2 regions of the Larsenimonas rhizosphaerae genome follow, and region 1 is predicted to be linked to the other one. Evidence: riboswitches for the same ligand, from Rfam matches in the RefSeq annotation. Region 1 holds a riboswitch; the other holds the start of a gene.
The links. A riboswitch is a leader RNA that binds a small molecule or an ion and turns the genes downstream of it on or off. The one in region 1 is predicted to bind thiamine pyrophosphate.
Positions count from the first base shown of each region.

Region 2: linked by a shared signal. The riboswitch ahead of thiC (phosphomethylpyrimidine synthase ThiC) and the one ahead of OQ287_RS04605 (ABC transporter ATP-binding protein) in region 1 are both predicted to bind thiamine pyrophosphate.

Region 1 is NZ_JAPIVE010000001.1:994,758-998,168, reverse strand. It holds gene OQ287_RS04615 (ABC transporter substrate-binding protein) at 1-506, opposite strand, end outside; gene OQ287_RS04610 (ABC transporter permease) at 532-1,305, opposite strand; gene OQ287_RS04605 (ABC transporter ATP-binding protein) at 1,302-2,042, opposite strand; TPP riboswitch at 2,077-2,175, opposite strand; gene OQ287_RS04600 (hypothetical protein) at 2,213-3,082, shown strand; gene OQ287_RS04595 (potassium/proton antiporter) at 3,138-3,411, shown strand, end outside.
Region 2 is NZ_JAPIVE010000003.1:336,904-340,314, forward strand. It holds gene OQ287_RS11620 (SPFH domain-containing protein) at 1-634, opposite strand, end outside; TPP riboswitch at 1,071-1,194, shown strand; gene thiC (phosphomethylpyrimidine synthase ThiC) at 1,265-3,151, shown strand.

The DNA of each region.
Region 1 (3,411 bases):
AGGACACGCTCGACACCACCGACCGAGTAGCCGACTGATTTTCCCTTCAGGTCCGAAAGCGACTTGATGTTGCTGTCCTTGCGAACCACCAGAACATTCAGTGGCGTGCCGATCAGCGTACCGACGCGTACCAGCGGCAGGCCCTGGCCCACCTGCAGGTGTAGCTGAGGCTGATAGCTCAGTGCCAGATCGATCTGGCCGGCGGCTACCAGTTTCGGCGGAGCGCTGGGGTCTGCTGGGGTACGAAGGGTGACGTCCAGGCCGTGTTCCTTGAAGAACCCCTTCTGATGGGCAATCACGATTGGCCCATGAGTCGGATTGACGTACCAGTCGAGCATGATGGATAGCGATGTGACCGGTGGTGGAGCGATCGGGTCGGCTTCTGCCGGTGCCGCGGGGGCAATGGCTGAATCATCTGCACGTGCAAGTGATGGCAGCGTGGCTGCTGCCGTCATAAAGGTTGCGGTCTTGAGCAGCCAGCGGCGTGAGTGATTGGTGGTTGTCATGATGGATATCCTTGTCGAAACATGCTCAGAGGGTTGTCGTGCGTTGTTGCCATGGCACCAGCCAGCGGCTTAGCCAGTCCACCAGTTGATAAAGGCCTACCGCGATGATGATCAGCATGAACAGAGCAGCAAACATCAGATCAGTCTGCATTCGCCCATTGGCCTGCAGCATCAGGTAACCGAGCCCCTGGCTCGAACCTACCCATTCCCCAATGACGGCACCTATTGGTGCCGCGGTGGCTGCCATGCGAAGTCCTGAGCACAGTGAAGGCAGGGCGGCAGGTAGCTGGATGCGAAACAGGCGCTGACGCCGTGTTGCACCGAGTGTGGTGGCCATGTCGAGCCACGCGGCAGGCGTGTGGCGCAGGCCGTCAAAGCAGGTAGAGGCGACCGGGAAATAGATGATCAGCATGGCCATGACGACCTTGGAAAGCAGTCCGTATCCCAGCCACAGCATCAACAGGGGCGCGATGGCAAAAATGGGGATGGTCTGTGAGGCCAGTAGTAGCGGAAGCAGGATGCGGCGTACCGGCAGAAAGGCCGCCAGCAGCAGTGCTGTCAGAATGCCCAGCAGAACGCCTCCCACAAAACCTAGGAGAATTTCCAGTGCAGTGTAAAGCCCGTGGGTGATTAGTAGGGGAGCAAATCGCTCCAGTGCCTGAATCACCGACAAGGGGCCTGGCAGGATGTAGCGGGGCAGGTCGGCAAGACTGACGATCGCCTGCCAGGCAATAATCAGCACTGTCAGTGTGAGTGCCAATGCGATCAGTTTTCGGCTACCGGTTGCAAGGGCGGTCATGGCGCTATACCTCCGAGCTGGCTCATGATGTGGCGCTCAAGGGCATCACGCTCCTCCAGTGAGAGTTCGGCAGGACGTTGTCCTTTTCGCGTGGAAAGGTGTTCCAGTTGGCCACTGGCAAGAATGTAAATATCATCACTCAGCCGTAGTGCCTCGCGAGGATCGTGAGTGACCATCAATACGGTTCGTTCGGCAAGAAGTTCGATCGACAGGGCGTGCAGCTCGCTGCGGGTAATGGCATCCACAGCGGAAAAGGGCTCATCCATCAGTACGATGGGCGCGGGTTGCATCAATGTGCGTGCCAGGGCTACTCGCTGGCGCTGCCCACCGGAAAGCTGATTTGGTCGGCTTTTTGCCCGATCGGCGAGTTGCAATCGTTCAAGCAGGGCGTGCGCCTGGTCACGATGCGTATCATCCAGCGTGTTTCGAAGTCTGGCGCCAATGGTTATATTATCCATGACATTGAGCCAGGGCAGTAGTGCATCCTGTTGAGCCATCCAGGCAATGCCCTGAGGGGGCAGCGGATTGCCACGGTGATCCGTGACCATAAGCGTTGGCCTGTCTGGCGCCTCCAGCCCGGCAATCAATCGCAGCAGTGAGCTTTTGCCACAGCCGCTTCGGCCCAGCAGACAGGTCCAGGTGGCAGGAGCAAATGTGAATGACAGATCTTTAAACAGCGGGCGTTGCTGATAGGACAGGGTAGCGTTGGCCACCTGCAGGCCAGGTACAGATGTCATTTACTTTCTCCGCTGGTAGCGCAGAGATAAGTTGCGATTGCGCGCATGGATATCCCTCCGCCGGTATAATCCGGATCAGGTTCAATGGGTTGTGGCAAGCACTCTCAGCCCGTAGGCACCCCCATCCTTCAAGAAAGTGTAACGTGTTATCGATCAGAGCGACCAGCGAAATGTCAGAGCCTTCAGATTCCCCTCCCGCGACGCTGACTCGCGCTGTGGCATCCTTTTTGAAGGACAGCCGACTGGTGGTGCTGCCGATTGCCTTTGATGACAGCGCCAACTGGCTGTGGCGAAGCCATGAACTCGATGCAATCATCAAAATGCCGCGTACGCCGACATGTGATGGCAGCTTCTGGCAGGGCATGCATGCGCTTTTTCAGGTAAATCGCTGGAGAGACGCTCCGAGTCGCCCCGAGTTGAAGGCATGGCTGCCGCCTCTGCCGCTCGAGGTGCTTGCGATGCGCTACCTCGGTGTGGTGGCGGAGCGCCCGTTATGGGCGTTGCCTTGGGTCGAGGGTGACCGGGTCGAATGGACATCACTCACGGCGCAAACTCTGGGGCATACCCTGGGACAGATTCATGTTGCGACCCAAGGGGAGTGTGTAGGGGATCCTGTATCAGCCGATCGTCAGACAAGTCTTTCAACATGGTCGGCCCGGGTTATCGATTTTTTGAAGGCAATGGATGGCTCGCCCTTGCCGGTAACGCCATTACCGCCCTCCGTGGGTACGGTAATGGCGTTACCTGATATGCGTCCTGATCAGTTTCTGCAGGGAGCGCAGCGGCTGATCTGGTGTGACTGGGAGGCGCTGGTGCGGGCGCCGATCGAATTTGACTGGACCCTTCTGGAATTGATGGTGCCTTCGGGGATGGCAAGGCAGGCCTTTATTGCCGCTTATCAGCAACATATGCCAGTGCCCTCTATCAGGGGGCATCGCGCATGGTATCGTCGGATACTTCATGCCATGCAGGTCACCGGCCCGTGTGAGTATGCACGCGTGGAAGAGGCGTCAGTCTGGATAGACCTTCTGTCATCGTGAAAACGTGGTATGAAATAGGGTAGTGACCAGTGAATACAATCGAGTGGAATATGCCTTGACGGATTTTAATAGTGTGTATGTGGTGGCCGGCCTGCTGGTCGTGCTCAGTATCCTGGCCAGCCGCGTGTCAGCCCGTATTGGTATGCCATTACTCCCCCTGTTTCTCTTTATCGGCATGATGGCCGGTGAAGAGGGTGTGCTGGGCATCCATTTTGATGATTACTCCAGAGCTTATGTGATCGGTCAGCTGGCTCTGGCGATGATTTTGCTTGATGGGGGGTTGCAGACACGGATGTCGACCTTCCGCGTGGGGCTTAAACCCGCTTTGT
Region 2 (3,411 bases), on a different contig from region 1:
GGTCGCCATCGCCATTGACCGAGGAAACGGCAGCAATATCTGTCTGCTCAACTTCGACCCGACGGCGCTCGGTTTCATACAATCCGTTTTGAAGCTGATCTTCCAGCTGAACCTTGAACTTGTTGAGTCCACCCTGAAAGAACTCTTCGCCGGTGTACTGCGTCCCGGTCACGACCGTGACGTTTTTGGCATTTTTGATCAAAAGCGAATCGATCAGATTGTCAAATCCGCGAAATTCGCGGTGCATAGCGATAATTTTCTGAGGATCGGAAGATAGCCTGAAGCGGAACGTGGCCGGAATTCGAGACGTATACGTGTCCGCGAACTGAACCTGCACCTCGGGAAGCTCACGTGTCGCTCGAACCTTTTCACCGCTGTCCTGGTTGCCGAAGTTAAGCGTCATGGCCTGATCATAGACGTATACATTGGAGAACATGGGCACCTTGAAATGCACGCCAGGCTCGGTAAATACGCGTGTGGACCCAAACAGAGTGTCTTGAACAACATAGGTGTAGCCGAGTTCCGTCGTGAAAAAAGAGGCCAGAATCAAACAAAGCGCCACTAGCGAGGCGACGGCCAGCCCAACCACTTTTCGACCTCCAGACAGCAGTTTCACTCCTGATGCCCAGAGCACGTTGCCCTTCCTTTCATCATGATTATTATCGTCGTAGCCCACTTTTCATTCCCAGCGATCAAATAAAGCGGCGAAATCTAATAAAAACCCAACTAAAAAGGAAGATTCAATTTTATAAGTCGAAAGCATTAACCAGGCGTTTTCCACAACGTGCAATTACCCTCCTCCCTCTGCCAGAAGGTCCATTCCCGCCGGCAGGTCACGTGCAGGCACATTTCGGTATTCACGATGGGCCTCCCTGGAGCTGATGGGTAGCGCGTCAGGGCCATGCCAAATGGCCGTAGCGGTTCCCCGTGGTGCTTTCCCATCAAGCGGTCATGCGCGTTTTTAGACATCGTTCAGATTCAATATCCCCTTGTGCAAGGTTAAGGCACCGAACAGGACTTGACCGCCCGGCGCCGAACAGCACAGACTGACCCGGCAATGGCCTGGCCATTGCTGCTTGACGGGGTGCCGGTGGAACCGGCTGAGATCACCTTACGTTGCCAGACAACGTCACGGTGGATCCCGATGAACCTGATCCGGCTAGTACCGGCGTAGGGATCAAGCGGCGATACCGTGCGTTTCGTGACGTCATTCGCCTTCCCGATCCTGCGCTCCAGCCGGCATTGATTGCCAATGGGAGCACACATGACTACCCCTCAGTTTCTGTCCGAATCCGCCCGCGTCGATGAGGCCGCGATTCAGCCGCTGCCCGCCTCTCGCAAGGTCTACCTTCAAGGGTCACGCGCCGATATTCAGGTGCCGTTTCGGGAAATCACCCTGTCGCCGACCACCACCTCACACGGCGTCGAGGAAAATCCCCCCGTGCTGGTCTACGACACCTCGGGCCCCTATACCGACCCCGAGGCCTTGATCGATATTCGAAAGGGCTTGCCGGAACTCCGCCGTGCCTGGATCGATGAACGTGGTGATACCGAGCGTTTGAGCGGTCTTTCCTCGAACTACGGTAGGCAGCGCGCCAACGATCCGCGCACCTCCACCCTTCGCTTTGACCTGAAACGAACGCCCTGCCGCGCAAAAGATGGCCGTAACGTCAGCCAGCTTCATTACGCTCGCAAGGGTATCGTGACGTCGGAAATGGAATTCGTTGCGCTACGGGAAAACCAGCGCCGCCAGGCCCTGGGGTCGGAGGAAGTGGAACGCCTCCTGAGCCAGCAGCATGCCGGTGAAGGCTTCGGTGCGGTGCTGCCCAAGGAGATCACGCCGGAGTTCGTGCGTGAGGAAATCGCGCGGGGCCGCGCGATCATCCCGGCCAACATCAACCACCCTGAAACCGAGCCGATGATCATCGGACGTAATTTCCTGGTGAAGATCAACGGCAACCTCGGCAACTCGGCGGTCACGTCCTCGATCGAGGAAGAGGTCGACAAGATGACCTGGGGCATCCGCTGGGGTGCCGATACCATCATGGATCTCTCGACGGGTCAGAACATCCACGAAACCCGGGAGTGGATTCTGCGCAATTCGCCGGTACCGATCGGCACGGTGCCGATCTATCAGGCGCTCGAAAAGGTGAATGGCGTGGCCGAACACCTGACCTGGGAGATCTTCCGCGACACCCTGATCGAGCAGGCCGAACAGGGCGTGGATTACTTCACCATTCACGCAGGCGTTCGATTGCATCACGTGCCGATGAGCGCCAAACGGCTGACCGGTATCGTTTCTCGCGGCGGCTCGATCATGGCCAAGTGGTGCCTGGCCCATCATCAGGAAAGCTTCCTTTATACGCACTTCGAAGAGATCTGCGAGATCATGAAGGCCTATGACGTAGCCTTCTCGCTCGGCGATGGCCTGCGGCCCGGCTCCATTCATGATGCCAACGACGAAGCCCAGTTCGCCGAGCTTGAAACCCTGGGCGAGCTGACGCAAATCGCCTGGAAGCACGACGTTCAGGTGATGATCGAGGGCCCGGGCCATGTGCCGATGCACATGATCAAGGAAAACATGGACAAGCAGCTTGAATGCTGTGATGAAGCGCCCTTCTATACCCTTGGGCCGCTGACCACCGACATCGCGCCGGGCTATGACCACATCACCTCCGGCATCGGCGCGGCGCAGATCGGCTGGTACGGCTGTGCGATGCTCTGCTACGTCACCCCGAAGGAACACCTCGGGTTGCCCAACAAGGATGACGTCAAGACCGGCATCATCACTTACAGGATCGCCGCTCATGCCGCGGATCTTGCCAAGGGCCATCCGGGCGCACAGCGCCGGGACAACGCGCTGTCCAAGGCTCGGTTCGAGTTCCGCTGGGAAGACCAGTTCAACCTCGCCCTCGACCCGGATACCGCGCGCGCCTTCCATGATGAAACCCTGCCGAAGGATTCCGCCAAGGTGGCGCACTTCTGCTCGATGTGCGGGCCGAAGTTCTGTTCGATGAAAATCAGCCAGGAAGTGCGCGACTACGCACGCGACAATAACCTCGACGGTGACGAGCAGGCCATGCGCGAGGGCATGAAGGAGCAGGCCGAGAAGTTCCGGCGTGAAGGCAGCCAGCTATATAATGAGGTCTGAACGCCGCTGAATTGCTGATTTGCATGTTCACCCCAGGACGCGTCGGCCGATAAACTCGGCAGACGCGTTTTTTCATGCCCCGGAGTTTTATCGATGCGGGAATGTGCTCATCGTGCGGTATCGGGAAATGCGCTTTGAATCCAAAGGAAAAGAAGCGCAAAATATTTCCATGGTGCACTGCACACAGGCTATTATTCCTGCGGCATGGTGTCACCTGTGCCGGAAAGATCGTTTTGTATCATGACGATGCAGGAAACCAT